Regions from separate parts of the Saccharopolyspora sp. NPDC045941 genome, predicted to be linked through region 1. Evidence: riboswitches for the same ligand, from Rfam matches in the RefSeq annotation. Region 1 holds a riboswitch; the other holds the start of a gene.
The links. Region 1 has a riboswitch for glycine ahead of gcvP (aminomethyl-transferring glycine dehydrogenase). Riboswitches for the same ligand answer to the same signal wherever they lie in the genome.

Region 1 (7,600 bases):
CTTGCCCGCCCCGTTGGGGCCGAGCACCGCGACCCGCTCCCCGCGCTCGACGCGCAGGTCGACGCCGCTGAGCGCGCGGTGCCCGTCCGGGTAGCGGAACGCCAGCCCGGCCACCTCCAGCGCCGGCACGGCCGCCGGCTCGGTGGTGCGCTCCGGCAGGGGTTCGGTCAGGCGGTCCACAAGGCCACTCCCAGCACGACGGCGGCGACGGCCGGTGGCGCCATGCCCAGCCACCACGTCGCCGGTGATGTCCGGCGCGATTCCCCCAGCTCGGGCATCGCGCCGCTCCAGCCCCGCGACACCATCGCCAGGTGCACGCGTTCGCCCCGCTCGTAGGAGCGGATGAACAGGCTCCCGATCCCGCGCGCGGTCGCGCCGAGCTGCCACAGGAACCGCGGATCGTGCCCGCGGCAGATGCGCGCGACCCGCATCCGCTTGGCCTCGGCGACGATCACCTCGGCGTAGCGCAGCATCAGCGTGATGATGGTGATCAGCAGCCGGGGCGCCCGCAGCCGCTGCAACCCGACCACCAGCTCGCGCGGCGCGGTCGTGGCGGCCAGCAGCACCGACGTGGCCAGCCCGAGCGTGCCCTTGACCAGGATGTTCCAGCCCGCCAGCAGGCCACCGGTGGACAGCGCCAGGCCCGCCACCTCGGTGGTCGCGCCGCCCGCGGTGAACGGCAGCACCAGCGCGAGCACCACGAACGGCACCTCGATCAGCAGGCGGCCGGCCAGCCAGCGCAGCGGAACCCGAGCCACCAGCACGAGCCCGAACAGCAGCAGCGCGTACCCGCCGAACGCCCAGAACACCTCGCGCGGCGTCGCCACCACGCACAGCACCACCAGGAAGGCCGCCACGATCTTGACCTCGGGCGCCGACCGGTGCAGGACCGAGTCGCCGGGCAGGTGCAGCGCGCCGGCGTGACCGGCTCCCACCGCTATTCGCCCCCGGTCCGGCGCCGCAGGCCCCAGAACAACCCGCCGGCGGCGCCGAGCGTGACCACCGCGCCGATCACCCCGGCCACCCCGGTCCAGCGGTCATCCCCGCCGACGGTGTAGTCCGCCAGCGGGCCGCCGGAGAACGCGTGGTCCTGGGCGTGCTGGGCGATGCACTGCCCTTCCAGCTGCTCGCCCTGCTCGGTCTCGACCACGGTGCAGCCGCGCTGCGTGACCGCGTCCAGCCCGTCGGGGTCGGAGTCCGCGAAGTAGGCCACGCCACCCGCGATGACGAGGATGAACAGGCCGAAGACCAGCAGGAAACGCCGACGTGGGGCGCTCATCGCACGTTCTCCTCCGTCTGCTTCGCGGTCCGCAGCAGGTGGACCAGGTCCGGTCGGGCAGCCGCGACGGCACCCACCGTGGCCGCCGTGATCACGCCCTCGCCGATGCCGATCAGGCAGTGCACCCCGACCATCGCGACCGCGGCCGTGCCGAGGCCGAAACCGGCCGCGCCGCCGACCGCGTATTCGAGGATGAAGCCGCCGGAGGCGGCGACGGTGTTCACCCAGGCCGCGACGAAGGCGGTCATCAGCAGACCGGCCCGGCTCCGCCGCGCGAAGCGGCGCAATGCGAGGGCGACGAGGTAGCCGGCGGCGGTGCCGATCAGCGCCATGTTGGTGATGTTGGCGCCCAGCATGGTCAGCCCGCCATCGGCGAACAGCAGCGCCTGCACCACCAGCACGATCGCCACGCACAGCGCGCCGACCCACGGCCCGGCCAGGATCGCCGCCAGCGCCCCGCCGAGCAGGTGCCCGCTGACGCCGGGCAGCACCGGGAAGTTGATCATCTGCGCGGCGAAGACGAACGCGGCGACCAACCCCGCCATCGGCGCCGTCCGGTCGTCCAGGTCGGCCCGCGCCTTGGTCAGCGCGACCGCCAGCCCGGCTATCGCCACGGCCGCGAACAGCACCGCCGTCTGCGCGTTGAGCAACCCGTCGCTCATGTGCATGGCGAGCGTGGTGGTCGGCACGACGCGCTCCCTCCTGACCGGAACAGCTGCGCATCGAGAGTAGTTGCCGCAATACCGCAATCACCAGTAGCTGGCAGGAGTCCTAGATCGCAGTCCGGCGAGAAAAGCCGTCGTCCCGGGCATAACGCCCAGGACGACGGTTCGAGTCCGTTCGGTCAGTCTCGGACTGCCAGCGCCAGTTCGCCGTTGGAGTCCCGCTCGGCGTCCAGCACCTTGTCGCCGAGCAGCGCGGCGACCTGCGGTTCGAGGAACACCCGCACACCGGATACCTCGACCACCTCGTCGCCCGACTGCGGTTCGGCGGCGATCGACGCCTGCAGTCCTTCGCCCGCCGGCGCAATGCGCAGGCCGGAACCTTCCGGAGAGTCGCCGCCGACGAGGACGAGCTTGATGACCTCTGCAGCGCTCTCGCTGATGGTGAGCATTGTGCTCAACCCCTTCTCCGAGCCGGTCGGTTTGAAGGGGCCACCGTGTCATCAGCCGCCGCCCCGACGCAAACCGAACCGCCCCCGGCGTGTCACCGGCCCCGGACACCACGACGCCCCCGGCCGCAACAGCGGTCCGGGGGCGTCGCTGCACCTCTTTCGCAAAAGGCGTATCGACAGCTGTTACGCCTGGTAGGCATCCAGGGGCGGGCAGGAGCAGACGAGGTTGCGGTCGCCTCGCGCGCCGTCGATGCGGCGCACCGGGGGCCAGACCTTCGTCACGTCGGTGCCCAGCGGGTAGGCCGCCTCCTCGCGGGAGTAGGCGTGGTTCCAGTCCTTGGCCAGCGACGCCGCCGTGTGCGGGGCACCCACCAACGGGTTGTCGTCGGCCGGCCACTGCCCGGCGACGACCTTGTCGATCTCCGCCCGGATCGCGATCATCGCCTCGCAGAACCGGTCCAGCTCCGCCAGGTTCTCGCTCTCCGTCGGCTCGACCATCAGCGTCCCGGCCACCGGGAACGACATGGTCGGCGCGTGGATGCCGTAGTCCGCCAGCCGCTTGGCGACGTCGTCGACGGTGATGCCGCTGGTCTTGCTGATCTGCCGCAGGTCGAGGATGCACTCGTGCGCGACGAAGCCGCCCTTGCCGGTGTAGAGCACCGGGAAGTAGTTGTTGAGGCGGCGGGCGACGTAGTTGGCGGCTGCGACCGCGGTCAGCGTCGCCCGGCGCAGGCCGTCGGCGCCCATCATCCGCACGTACGCCCAGGAGATCGGCAGGATCGAGGCGCTGCCCCACGGGGCGGCGCTGATCGGGCCGACGCCGGTCGCCGGTCCGGCGGCGGGCTGCAGCGGGTGGTTGGGCAGGAACGGCGCGAGGTGCTCACGCACGCCGATCGGGCCGACGCCCGGACCGCCACCGCCGTGCGGGATGCAGAACGTCTTGTGCAGGTTCAGGTGCGAGACGTCGGAGCCGAACTTGCCCATCCGCGCGAGGCCGATCAGGGCGTTGAGGTTCGCGCCGTCGACGTAGACCTGGCCGCCCGCGTCGTGCACCAGCCCGCACACCTCGCGCACGGTGTCCTCGTACACGCCGTGCGTGGACGGGTAGGTGATCATGATCGCGGCGAGGTCGTCGGCGTGCTCGGTGACCAGCTCGCGCAGGTGGTCGAGCTCGATGTTGCCGGCGTCGTCGCAGCGGACCACGATCACCCGCATCCCGGCCATCACGGCGCTGGCGGCGTTGGTGCCGTGCGCGCTCGCCGGGATCAGGCACAGGTCCCGGTCCTCGTCACCACGGCTGCGGTGGTAGGCGCGGATCGCCAGCAGGCCGGCGAACTCGCCCTGGCTGCCGGCGTTGGGCTGCAGGCTCACCGCGTCGTAGCCGGTGACCTCGGCCAGCCAGGTCTCCAGGTCCTTGACGATCGACAGCAGCCCCTCGGCGTCCTGCGCGGGCGCGAACGGGTGCAGCGAACCGAACTCGGGCCAGGTGATCGGCTCCATCTCGGCCGTCGCGTTGAGCTTCATCGTGCACGAGCCCAGCGGGATCATGCTGCGGTCCAGCGCGATGTCCTTGTCCGACAGCCGCCGCAGGTAGCGCAGCAGCGAGGTCTCGGAGCGGTGGGTGTGGAACACCGGGTGGGTCAGGTACTCCGAGGTGCGCTCCAGCGCCGCGGGCAGCGCGTCCGGCGTCTCGATGTCGAGCTCGTCGACGTCACCGCCGGTGACGCCGAAGGCCTGCCACACCGTCGCCAGGTGCGCCCGCGTGGTGGTCTCGTCGCAGCTGATGCCGACGTGGTCGGCGTCCACGCGGCGGAGGTTGATGCCGCCCCGGCGGGCCCTGGCGACGACGTCGTCGGCCTTGCCCGGCACCTTCACGAAGATCGTGTCGAAGAACTCCTGGTGCAGCACCTCGACGCCGCCGCGGCGCAGCTGCTCGGCGAGCACCGCCGCCATCCGGTGCGCGCGGGTCGCGATCGACCGCAGCCCGGCCGGGCCGTGGTAGACCGCGTACATCGAGGCCACGACGGCCAGCAGCACCTGCGCGGTGCAGATGTTGCTGGTGGCCTTCTCGCGGCGGATGTGCTGTTCGCGGGTCTGCAGCGCCAGCCGGTAGGCCTGGTTGCCGTCGGCGTCGACGCTCACGCCGACCAACCGCCCCGGCAGCTGCCGTTCGAAGCCCTTGGCCACGGCCATGAACCCGGCGTGCGGGCCGCCGAAGCCCATCGGCACGCCGAACCGCTGGGTGCTGCCGACCACCACGTCCGCGCCGATCTCGCCGGGCGAGCGCAGCAGCGTCAGCGCCAGCAGATCGGCCGCGACGACGACCTTCGCGCCGCGCCGGTGGACCTCCGCGATGATCTCCTCGTGGTCCCGCACCGCGCCGGAAGCGCCCGGGTAGGACAGCAGCACGCCGAAGAACTCGCCGTCCGGCAACGCCTGCGCGCCCGCGGCGAGGTCGGCGACGACGACCTCGATGCCCAGCGGCTCCGCGCGGGTCCCGATCACCGCGATGGTCTGCGGCAGCGTGTCGGCGTCCACCACGAACCGCGGCGACTTCGACCGGCCCGCGCGGCGCACCAGCGTCATGCCCTCGGCCGCGGCGGTGGACTCGTCGAGCATCGACGCGTTGGCCACCGGCACCCCGGCCAGGTCAGCCACCATCGTCTGGAAGTTCAGCAGCGCTTCGAGCCGGCCCTGCGAGATCTCCGGCTGGTACGGCGTGTAGGCCGTGTACCAAGCGGGGCTCTCCAGCACGTTGCGCAGGATCACCGGCGGCGTGACCGTGCCGTAGTAGCCGAGCCCGATCATCTCGGTGTGCGGGCGACAGCGGCGCGCCAGCTCGCGCAGCTCGGCCAGCGCCTCGGACTCGGTGGCCGGCTCCGGCAGCGCCAGCTGCAGGTCGCCTTCCCGGATCGTGTCCGGCACGGCGTTCTGCCCCAGCTCCTCCAGCGAGCCGACGCCGATCACGTCGAGCATGCGCGCGAGTTCGGCCGGCATCGGGCCGACGTGCCGGTCGGCGAACGGCGTGCCGTGCTCCAGGGCGGCCAGGGGAATGCGGTCGTGGGTCACGTCGGTCATCGCCAAACCTCAATCGTCGCGGCGGCAAAGGGCGGCAGGCAGCCGGAACTGCCCTGCTCTCCCCCTCTGTCACTGTCCGCGAAGCGAACGCCTGAGAGCTTCACCCGGGAACCGGGCTTGCACCGTCGGCGGGGTGCACCACGGCCGTGGTGCACCCTCTTTCCAGAGGTATCTCGCCCGTGCGGTCCAGGTGGCCTGAGAGGTTGGCGGGGAGGGTTGCTCCTTCGGCGCCGACCGCGGCCTAGGCCGGGCCGGACTCTCCCGCACGGGGTCGGCGATGTGCCGCAGCTTACCCGATCAGGGGGTCCGAGCGGACCAGCGATGTCACCGGCCGCACACCACCCGGTCGGGGGCCGGTCGGCTCAGCCGGTCTCGGCCTGCCGGTCGCGCCGCCGACGGGACAGCTCGTCGTCCATCGGGACCAGCTCCGCGCCGTCGGCCCGTTCCGCCGGGAAGTCGTGGATCGTGCCGCTGATCTCGCGCATCGCACCGCTGACGGCGATGCCGAACACTCCTTGGCCACCCTGCAACAGGTCGACCACCTCCTCGGCAGAGGTGCACTCGTAGACCGTCGTCCCGTCGCTGAACAGCGTCAGCCTGGCCAGGTCCTGCACGCCCCGGTTGCGCAGGTGTTCCACCGCGACCCGGATGTTGTGCAGCGACACCCCGGTGTCCAGCAGTCGCTTGACCACCTTGAGCACCAGGATGTCCTTGAACGAGTACAGCCGCTGCGAGCCGGAGCCGGCTGCGCCGCGGATGGACGGGCCGACCAGCTTGGTGCGCGCCCAGTAGTCCAACTGGCGGTAGGTGATGCCGGCGATCTGGCAGGCGGCCGGACCCCGGTAGCCGACCAGTTCGTCCGGCAGCGAGGCGTCGGGGAACAGCTCGCCCTGCTCCACGGCAGCATCCCGGTTGGACGCTTCCTCGACCACGCCTGCCTCCCCTCGTCCGGCACGAAGCCGACGACGACGATCACCAGCTCCCGGACCATCGCGGTCCGAGGCCGCGAACACCGCCCAGCGGCCGAATCACACCGGGGCAATTCGCGTAAGTTCGACGGTATGCCTGCCCCGCGAGGAGGTCAACGCGACGCGCGGGGCACCCGGACGACCCGGCCCCCGCCTGCTCGCGCAGACAGGGGCCGGGCTGTGTCGTCGGTCGATCGGCGGGCTCAGGTGTCGGCGCCGCGGAAGTCCTCCGGGGAGACGGAGTCCAGGAACTCGCGGAACTTCTCCACCTCGTCCTCCTGCTCGTCCGGGATGATCAGCCCCGCCTCGTCCAGCACCGATTCGTCGGCGTGGATGGGCACCCCGATGCGCAGCGCCAGCGCCACCGAGTCGCTCGGCCGCGCGGAGACCCGCACATCCCCGTCGAACACCAGCTCGGCGAAGAAGGTGCCGTCCTGCAGGTCGGTGATCCGCACCTGTTCCAGGTCGCGCCCGAGGGCGCCGATGACGTCCTTCAACAGGTCGTGGGTAAGGGGTCTCTGCGGCCGCACACCCTGCTGCTCCAGCGCGATGGCGGTCGCCTCGACCGAGCCGATCCAGATCGGCAGGTAACGCTCGCCGTGCGCCTCGCGCAACAGCAGAATCGGCTGGTTTGCTGGTAGTTCAACTCGCACGCCGACGACGCGCATCTCGCTGCTCATCGTCACATCGCCTCCTCCAGCGCGCCGAAGCGTGACATCCCCGTCGAGGATCGCGCACCGACGCCTCCGACGCTACCCGCGTTGCGGCGGACACGCCCATCCCTTTAGCGGTCTGGTCGACCACCGAATCCGCGGCCTTCCTGCCGGTGCATCTGGTCCGAACCGCTGGCTGAGCTCTTCATCGAGCATTACCAGCACGATACACCGCCGACCCGTCCGCCGGACCGGTCGAAAGGCGGCCGCTACAACGTGGAAACCGGTTGCGACGGCGGGAAATTCCCCGCGCGGGAAGTCAGTCGATCTCGGCTGCGCACTACCTTCACGCGCCAGCGGGGCGACGCCGCTTCGGCGCCGCCCCGCTGGCGGATGGACTAGTCGGTCCAAGGGCCCCTCAGCGGGCGCCCGGGCCCCCATCGATCGGGCCGGTCAGGAACACCAGCCGGAACTTCCCGATCTGCACCTCATCGCCGTTGGCCAGCAC
Region 2 (7,600 bases), on a different contig from region 1:
GCCGACCGCGGGCAGCTGGGCGCTGAACACGGCGCTGCGCAGCACCGGAACCGCGGTGGTGACCGACGCGCTGCAGGAAGCCGGGGTGGGGCGCTTCGTCCAGATGAGCATCACGATGGCCTACGCGGACGGCGGCGACACCCCGCTGACCGAGACGGCGCCGTTCGATCACCGGCCGGAACGGACGACCATCGTCGCCCCGGTCCAGGCGATGGAAGCCGCGGTCCGCGAACTGCCCGCCGACGAGATCGCGTGGAGCATCCTGCGCGGCGGACGCTTCGTGGGCCCCGCGACGGTGCAGGACCAGCAGCGGGCCCGGCTGCGCGCCGGGCGGCTGCCCATCCCGGGCGACGGGCGGTCGTGGGCGGCGATGGTGCACGCGCGGGACTACGCGGAGGCGGTGGTCGGCGCGCTGGAGCGCGGCTGCGCGGGCGAGACGCTGAACATCGCCGACGAGCCCGTCCGGGTCGCGGACTACTACCGCGAGCTGGCCCGCACGGACGGCAGCCCGGCCCCCGGGCAGGCGCCGGACGAAGCGGCCGAGCCGTCGCACCGCGTCAGCAGCGAAGCGGCGCGACGCCTCCTCGACTGGTCCCCGGCGCACGGCATCTGGCCGGTGCGCGGCGGGGAGCGGTGACAGGAAAGTTCCCATCCTCGCACCGGAGCCGACGGCGGGAAGGCTCCACCACAGGAGCCCGGTGGCTCCTCGGTGACAGGAAAGTTCCCATGCAGTCACCGCAGGAACCGGCCTGGTGACAGGAAGGTTCCCGAGCTCGCACCGCACGGCTCAGTGGTGACAGGAAGGTTCCCATGCAGTCACCACACGGCCTGGCGGTGACAGGAAAGTTCCCATGCACTCACCGCGGTGCTGAGCGGCGCTGACAGGAAAGTTCCCATGCTCGCGCTACGGACCCGGTGGCAGAGAAGTTCCCATCCGCATGCCACCAGGCCCCGGTGCGGGCGGTGACAGGAAGGTTCCCCAGCGCTCACCGCACAGCCCGGTGGTGACAGGAAAGTTCCCATGCACTCACCGGGCGTGCGGCGGGTCAGCACTCGATGACGTTGACGGCGAGGCCGCCGCGAGCCGTCTCCTTGTACTTGACCTTCATGTCCCGGCCGGTCTCGCGCATGGTCTTGATGACCTTGTCCAGCGAGACGAAATGGGTGCCGTCGCCGCGCAGCGCCATCCGCGCCGCCGTGATCGCCTTCACCGACGCGACCGCGTTGCGCTCGATGCACGGGATCTGCACGAGACCGCCGATCGGGTCGCAGGTGAGCCCGAGGTTGTGCTCCATCGCGATCTCCGCGGCGTTCTCCACCTGGCTCGGGGTCCCGCCGAGCACCTCGGCGAGCCCGGCGGCCGCCATCGAGCACGCGGACCCGACCTCGCCCTGGCAGCCGACCTCGGCACCGGAGATCGACGCGTTCTCCTTGAACAGCACGCCGACCGCACCGGCCGCGAGCAGGAAGCGCACCACGCCGGCGTCGTCGGCGCCCGGCACGAACCGCATGTAGTAGTGCAGCACCGCGGGGACGATCCCGGCCGCGCCGTTGGTCGGCGCGGTCACCACGCGCCCGCCGGCCGCGTTCTCCTCGTTCACCGCGAGCGCGAAGAGCGTCACCCACTCCAGCGCATCGTCGTGCTCGGTCAGCGAAGCGGCCAGCTCCGCCGCCCGTCGCCGGACCTTGAGCCCGCCGGGCAGTTCGCCGGAGTTCCGGCATCCGTTGTCCACGCATTCGCGCATGACCTGCCAGATACCCAGCAGCTCCTTGTGCACGGCGTCCTCGCCGCGCCAGGACAGCTCGTTGGCCAGCATGACGCCGCTGATCGGCAGCCCGGACTCCTCGGTGCGGGCGAGCAGTTCCGCGCCGGTCCGGAACGGGTACCGCACCGGGGTCGCGTCGGGCTTGATCCGATCGGTGCCGGTGGCGTCCTCGTCGACGACGAAACCGCCGCCGACCGAGTAGTAGACCGCGCTCTCCAGCTCGACCCCGTCGGTGCCGGTCGCGGTGAACCGCATGCCGTTGGGGTGCAGCGGCAGCGACTTGCGCCGGTGCATCACCAGGTCGCGGTCCACGGTGAACCGGATCTCCTGCACGCCGTCGAGCCGCAGCCGCCCGGTCTCCCGGATCTCGGCGACCCGGCCCTCCACCGCCGCCGGGTCGACGGTCTCCGGGCTGTGCCCCTCGAGACCGAGCAGCACCGCCTTCGGGCTGCCGTGCCCGTGCCCTGTCGCGCCGAGCGACCCGAACAGTTCCGCCTTGATCCGCTTGACCTGCGGCAACCGGCCCTCGCCGTGCAACCGCTGCACGAAAAGGCGGGCCGCGCGCATCGGACCCACCGTGTGCGAACTGGACGGCCCGATACCGACCGAGAACAGGTCGAAGACGCTGATCGCCATTGACCGTCTCCTCCCTCGCCTATTCCCCGCTACTCCGCGATCACCGCGGCGTACTGCTCGGCGGTGAGCAGGGCACCGGTGTCGGAGGTGCGCACCTCCAGCAGCCAGCCCTCGCCGTAGGGCTCGGAGTTGACCAACGCCGGATCGTCCACGACGGACTCGTTGATCGCCACGACCTCGCCGGTGACCGGCGCGAACAGGTCGCTGACGGACTTCGTGGACTCCAGCTCGCCGCAGGCCTGGCCCGCCTCGATCTGCTCCCCCACCTCGGGCAGCTGCACGAAGACGATGTCGCCGAGCGCGTCCGCGGCGTGCTGGGTGATGCCGATCCGGACCAGCTCGTCGCGGTCCTCGATCCACTCGTGCTCTTCGGTGTAGCGCAGGTTCGCAGGCAGGGACATGTCGGGAGGCTCCAAGGCTTTCGGGGGCAGAGATGCCCGGGGCTGGGCCTCCCCCTCTGTTTCGGAACCTGAGAGCTTCGCCGCGGTTTCTCGCGGCTTGCACCGTGGGTGGAGCGTCAGGGATGACGCGCGCTTTCCAGAGTTGCCTCGCCCGAACGGTCATGGGTGCCTGAGAGTTTGTGGGGAGTCTTGCTCCTTCGGCGCCCTGACGGCTCGGTATGAGCCCTCAAGGTCTCTCCCGCACGGGGTCGACGGCCGGTATGCAATTGTCGATGTGCTCAGCAACGATAAACGGGCCAGCCCTGGTGTCAATGCCCTCCCCCACCTGACTGGCGGCGGCCCGAAGCACTCAGGAGGCCGGTGATGCTGGACATCCGGGCGCTGGTCGAACGGGTCGGCCCCACGCTGCTGCGCACAGTGGTCAGCCCGGAGCCGACGGTCTGCGTGGGCGACGTCGTCATCGCCGAACCCGATGAGCCGCCGACCGCGGCGGGCGGCGACCTCGTGCTGGGCGTGGCAGTCGCGGATCGCGAGCAGGCGAAGCGGCTGGCGAGGGCCTGCGGCGCGCAGGGCGCGGCAGCAGTGCTGCTCAAGCCGCCGATCTCGGCGGACGACGCGGTGGCCGCGGCGGCCGAGGAAGCCGGGGTGGCCCTGGTGGAGGTCCGGCCGGGTACCGGCTGGGCGCAGTTGGTGTGGCTGATCCGGGCGGCGCTGGGCGGGACCGGCATCGAGGAGGCCGACGCGCGCGGCACCGGGGTCGGCGACCTGTTCCGCCTCGCCGACGCGGTCGCCGACGTGGTGGACGCGCCGGTCACGATCGAGGACGCGCACTCCCAGGTCCTGGCCTACTCCGCCCGGCAGGACCTGACCGACCCGGCGCGGGTGTCGACCATCATGGGCCGGAAGCAGCCCGACGAGGTGCTCGCCAAGTTCCGGGCCCGCGGCACGTTCCGCCAGCTCAGCAAGGGCAGTTCGGCGATCTTCGTGCCCGCCCAGCAGGACGGCACCCTGCCCCGCCTGGTGGTGCCGATCCGGATGGGCGGCGAGCTGCTCGGCTCGATGTGGGCCGTGGTGCCCGGGGAGGTCTCCGAGGAGCGGTCCACCGCGTTCGCCGACACCGCCCCACTGGTCGCGCTGCAACTGCTGCGGTGGCGGGCAGTGGCGGACGCGGAGCGCCGCCGGTCCGCCGAGCAGGTGCGGCTGCTGCTGGAAGGGGGCGAGGGCTGGCGGGTGGCCGTGAACGAGCTGGCGGTGCCCAACGAGGCGCATCGGGTCGTCGCGATCGAAATGCCATCGTCCGCCGGGCCAGCGGAGGGGCACCGGCTGGCGATGTGGGAGTGGATCACGCGCGGGATCGGGCGGCGCCCGCTGGTCACCGAGATCGGCACCATGCTCTACGCCCTGGTGCCGGACCGGGCGGGCGCGGGCGGCTGGCCGGACCTGCGGGAAGCGCTCGTGTCCCACGACGCTTCGCCGCGCCCGCTGATCGCGGTGGGCAATGCGGTGGCGGTCGCCGACCTCCCCCAGTCGCGCGCGCAGGCCGAGGAGCTGGTCGGCCTGCTGCGCACCGGCCAGCTGCGCGACCGGGTGGCGGTGTACGAGGACAACTGGCACCTGGTGGTGCTCAGCCGGATGGCCGGTGCGTCGACCGACGCGGGCGTCGGCTCCCTGGGCCCGCTGCCGGTGCTGCGCGAGCACGACCGGACGCAGGGCACCGAATACCTGGCAACCCTCCACGCGTGGCTGCGCCACCCGGGCGACCCGCGGCAGGCGAGCCGGGAGCTGCGCGTGCACCCGAACACCTTCCGCTACCGGATGAAGCGGCTCACCCAACTCGTGGACATCGACCTGGAGAACCCCAACGTCCGCGCAGCGCTGTTCGTGCAACTGCTCGCCGACCGCTGGGCCCAGCACGGCTGACAGCAAGGGAACTTTCCTGTCACCCCGCCCTCGCCGAGCCGCGCCCCCGGCGGCTGCGAGAGAGGGCACCTTCCTGTCATCACCACACCCGTGACGCACGTGCGCTGACGTGTGAAAGGGAACCTTCCTGCCACCGCATGACAGGAAAGTTCCCTTGCTTTCACTGGCCGCCCGGGTGGCTGCGAGCAAGGGAACCTTCCTGTCACCCGGGCCGTCCTCGCCGGGCCGTTTCCGCCCCTCTCGACGCGTTGGCGCCGTCGCAGCAGGCTTTGTGCTGCGGGCACAAAGCGCGCGGGGCAATCTCATCCTGCGGGAATGATGCGCCCCTTTCGGCTGCAGCGGATCGTGGTGCGCAACAGGAGACGAAAGGATTCCGCCGTGAAGATCGCAGTGCCACGCGAGATCAAGAACAACGAGTACCGGGTCGCGATCACACCTGCGGGCGTGCACGAGCTGACCACCCGCGGTCACGACGTCTTCGTCGAGACGAACGCCGGCGCCGGTTCCTCCATCCCCGACGAGGACTTCCTCGCAGCCGGGGCGAAGGTGCTGCCCACCGCCGAGGAGGTGTGGGGCGAGGGCCAGCTGGTCCTCAAGGTCAAGGAGCCGATCGCCGAGGAGTACCCGCGGTTGCGCCGGAACCAGGTGCTGTTCACCTACCTGCACCTGGCGGCCTCCGCCGAGCTGACCGACGCGATGCTGAAGTCCGGGGTCACCGGCATCGCCTACGAGACGGTGCAGACGGCCAACGGCGCGCTGCCGCTGCTCGCGCCGATGAGCGAGGTCGCCGGGCGCCTCGCCCCGCAGGTGGGCGCCTACTCGCTGATGCGTCCCAGCGGCGGCCGCGGCGTGCTGCCGGGCGGTGTTCCCGGCGTGCACCCGGCGCGGGTCGTGGTGATCGGCGGTGGCGTCGCGGGCCTCAACGCCGCGCGCGTCGCGCTGGGCATGGGTGCCAACGTCGAGCTGCTCGACACCAACGTCGACAAGCTCCGCGAGATCGACCGCGACTTCCACGGCCAGATCCGCACCGTGACGTCCAACCGCTACTCGGTCGAGCAGGCGGTGCGGGCCGCCGACCTGGTCATCGGCGCCGTGCTGATCCCGGGCGCGAAGGCGCCGAAGCTGGTCTCGAACCACCTGGTCTCCGAGATGAAGCCGGGCAGCGTGCTGGTCGACATCGCCATCGACCAGGGCGGTTGCTTCGCCGACTCCCGCCCGACCACGCACGACGACCCGACGTACCGGGTGCACAACTCGGTGTTCTACTGCGTGGCGAACATGCCGGGCGCGGTCCCGAACACCTCGACGCACGCGCTCACCAACGTCACGTTGCCGTACGTGCTGCGCATCGCCGACCAGGGCTGGCAGCAGGCCTGCCGCGCGGACGACGCGCTCGCCGGTGGCCTCAACACCCACGACGGCAAGCTGGTCAACGAGCCGGTCGCCGAGGCGCACGGGCTGACCAGCACCCCGATCAGCAGCGTGCTCGCCTGATCTCGCCTGCGAGCGGGGGAACCTTCCTGTCACCGCGCGGCAGGGCGGTTCCCCCGCTCGCGGCGTTTTCGCATGCGGGAGCCCGTCTGGGACGTGTTCTCGGATCGTCGCCGCGAATGCACCGAACAGGTGATGGGCTCACACAGCCGAACGGGGCGGCCCGCTCAACCAGCCTGGGGGTCACCGGGAGCAGGCCGCCACTTTCAGTGTAGGCCACGATCGCCCATTTGCCGAAGCAGCGAGCCCCCGCTCAGCCGCCAATTTCGGACCGAATCGATAACCACTCGATGGAGTGAGCCTCGAGTGGTGAGTGTGCAGGCGTGCGACTCGACTGCCGATGTCACCCGATGGGGGTCGTCGGGGTGCTCCGCTCCGCGATCTCCACCGGCAACACCGACGCACTCGCAACGTTCGACGGTGGGAGACGAAGTGACGGACACGGCGCTGCGGAAAGCTGTCCTCGACCGACTCGACAGGGTGGATCTGGCATCCGAAGACAACGCACCCGAGGTGCTGTTGCCGCTCGCCCGCTCCGAGCTCTACCGGCTCACCGAGGGCCTTCGCGCCCTGCTCGACGAACACGAACCGGCTGAGGACGGCAGGTGCCGGTCCTGCCAGGGCACGCTGCGCAGCCGACCGTGGCCTTGCACGATCTGGGTAACCGCGCACCGGCTGCTGATCGGGGACCACACCGGCGAGCCCGCGCACGCCCGCGGCAGCGGGCTGGACGCGCTGCGCCGGAGGTTGCGGCGCAGGTGGGACGACGAGGCGAGGGACATCGCGGTCATCCCCGAGCCGATCATCTCCTCGACCGGCCCCGGGCCCAGCGACTGGGACACCAACGAATTCCTCCGCCCCGACCTGACCACGGACCCGACCCCGCCGCTGGTCACCGGTCACCTCGATGCGGCTCGCGGCACGATCTACCGGGCCGCCGTGATCGACCGGTCCATCCGCTGGCCGTAGGCGCCCGCACGTGGCGATACCCGTCACACCGCAGGGCCGCGACCACGCCCGGCGCTGAGAACAAGCTGGGAAAACGCTCCTTCGCACCTGACCACCCGGGCCTGTCCGGCAGGATGGGCCCTGTCGGTTGAACGGGTGATGATGGAGGGCGTGTGCACGACGGCAGTGGCCGGCTCGTCGTTGAGGGTCTCAGCAAGAGCTTCGGCCCGGTCAGCGCGGTGCAGGACCTGAGCTTCACGGTCCGCCCCGGGGCGGTGACCGGGTTCCTCGGTCCGAACGGGTCCGGCAAGACGACGACGCTGCGGATGCTCCTCGGCCTGGTCATGCCCACCTCGGGCACCGCCACCATCAACGGCCTGCCGTTCCACCAGCTGCCGAACCCGGCGAGCGTGGTCGGCGCCGTGCTCGACGCGCAGA

Region 2: linked by a shared signal. The riboswitch ahead of gcvH (glycine cleavage system protein GcvH) and the one ahead of gcvP (aminomethyl-transferring glycine dehydrogenase) in region 1 are both predicted to bind glycine.

What each region holds. Positions count from the first base shown of each region.
Region 1 is NZ_JBWKKU010000006.1:91,848-99,447, reverse strand. Features, by position in the region: gene AC07FN_RS06780 (energy-coupling factor ABC transporter ATP-binding protein) at 1-180, opposite strand, end outside; gene cbiQ (cobalt ECF transporter T component CbiQ) at 168-935, opposite strand; gene AC07FN_RS06770 (PDGLE domain-containing protein) at 938-1,279, opposite strand; gene AC07FN_RS06765 (energy-coupling factor ABC transporter permease) at 1,276-1,947, opposite strand; gene AC07FN_RS06760 (HesB/YadR/YfhF-family protein) at 2,124-2,393, opposite strand; gene gcvP (aminomethyl-transferring glycine dehydrogenase) at 2,577-5,471, opposite strand; glycine riboswitch at 5,644-5,745, opposite strand; gene AC07FN_RS06750 (MerR family transcriptional regulator) at 5,834-6,403, opposite strand; gene AC07FN_RS06745 (bifunctional nuclease family protein) at 6,643-7,119, opposite strand; gene garA (glycogen accumulation regulator GarA) at 7,511-7,600, opposite strand, start outside.
Region 2 is NZ_JBWKKU010000012.1:124,533-132,132, forward strand. Features, by position in the region: gene AC07FN_RS12250 (NAD-dependent epimerase/dehydratase family protein) at 1-637, shown strand, start outside; gene AC07FN_RS12255 (L-serine ammonia-lyase) at 1,047-2,402, opposite strand; gene gcvH (glycine cleavage system protein GcvH) at 2,432-2,803, opposite strand; glycine riboswitch at 2,850-2,949, opposite strand; glycine riboswitch at 2,950-3,054, opposite strand; gene AC07FN_RS12265 (PucR family transcriptional regulator) at 3,167-4,723, shown strand; gene ald (alanine dehydrogenase) at 5,102-6,217, shown strand; gene AC07FN_RS12275 (hypothetical protein) at 6,635-7,183, shown strand; gene AC07FN_RS12280 (ABC transporter ATP-binding protein) at 7,336-7,600, shown strand, end outside.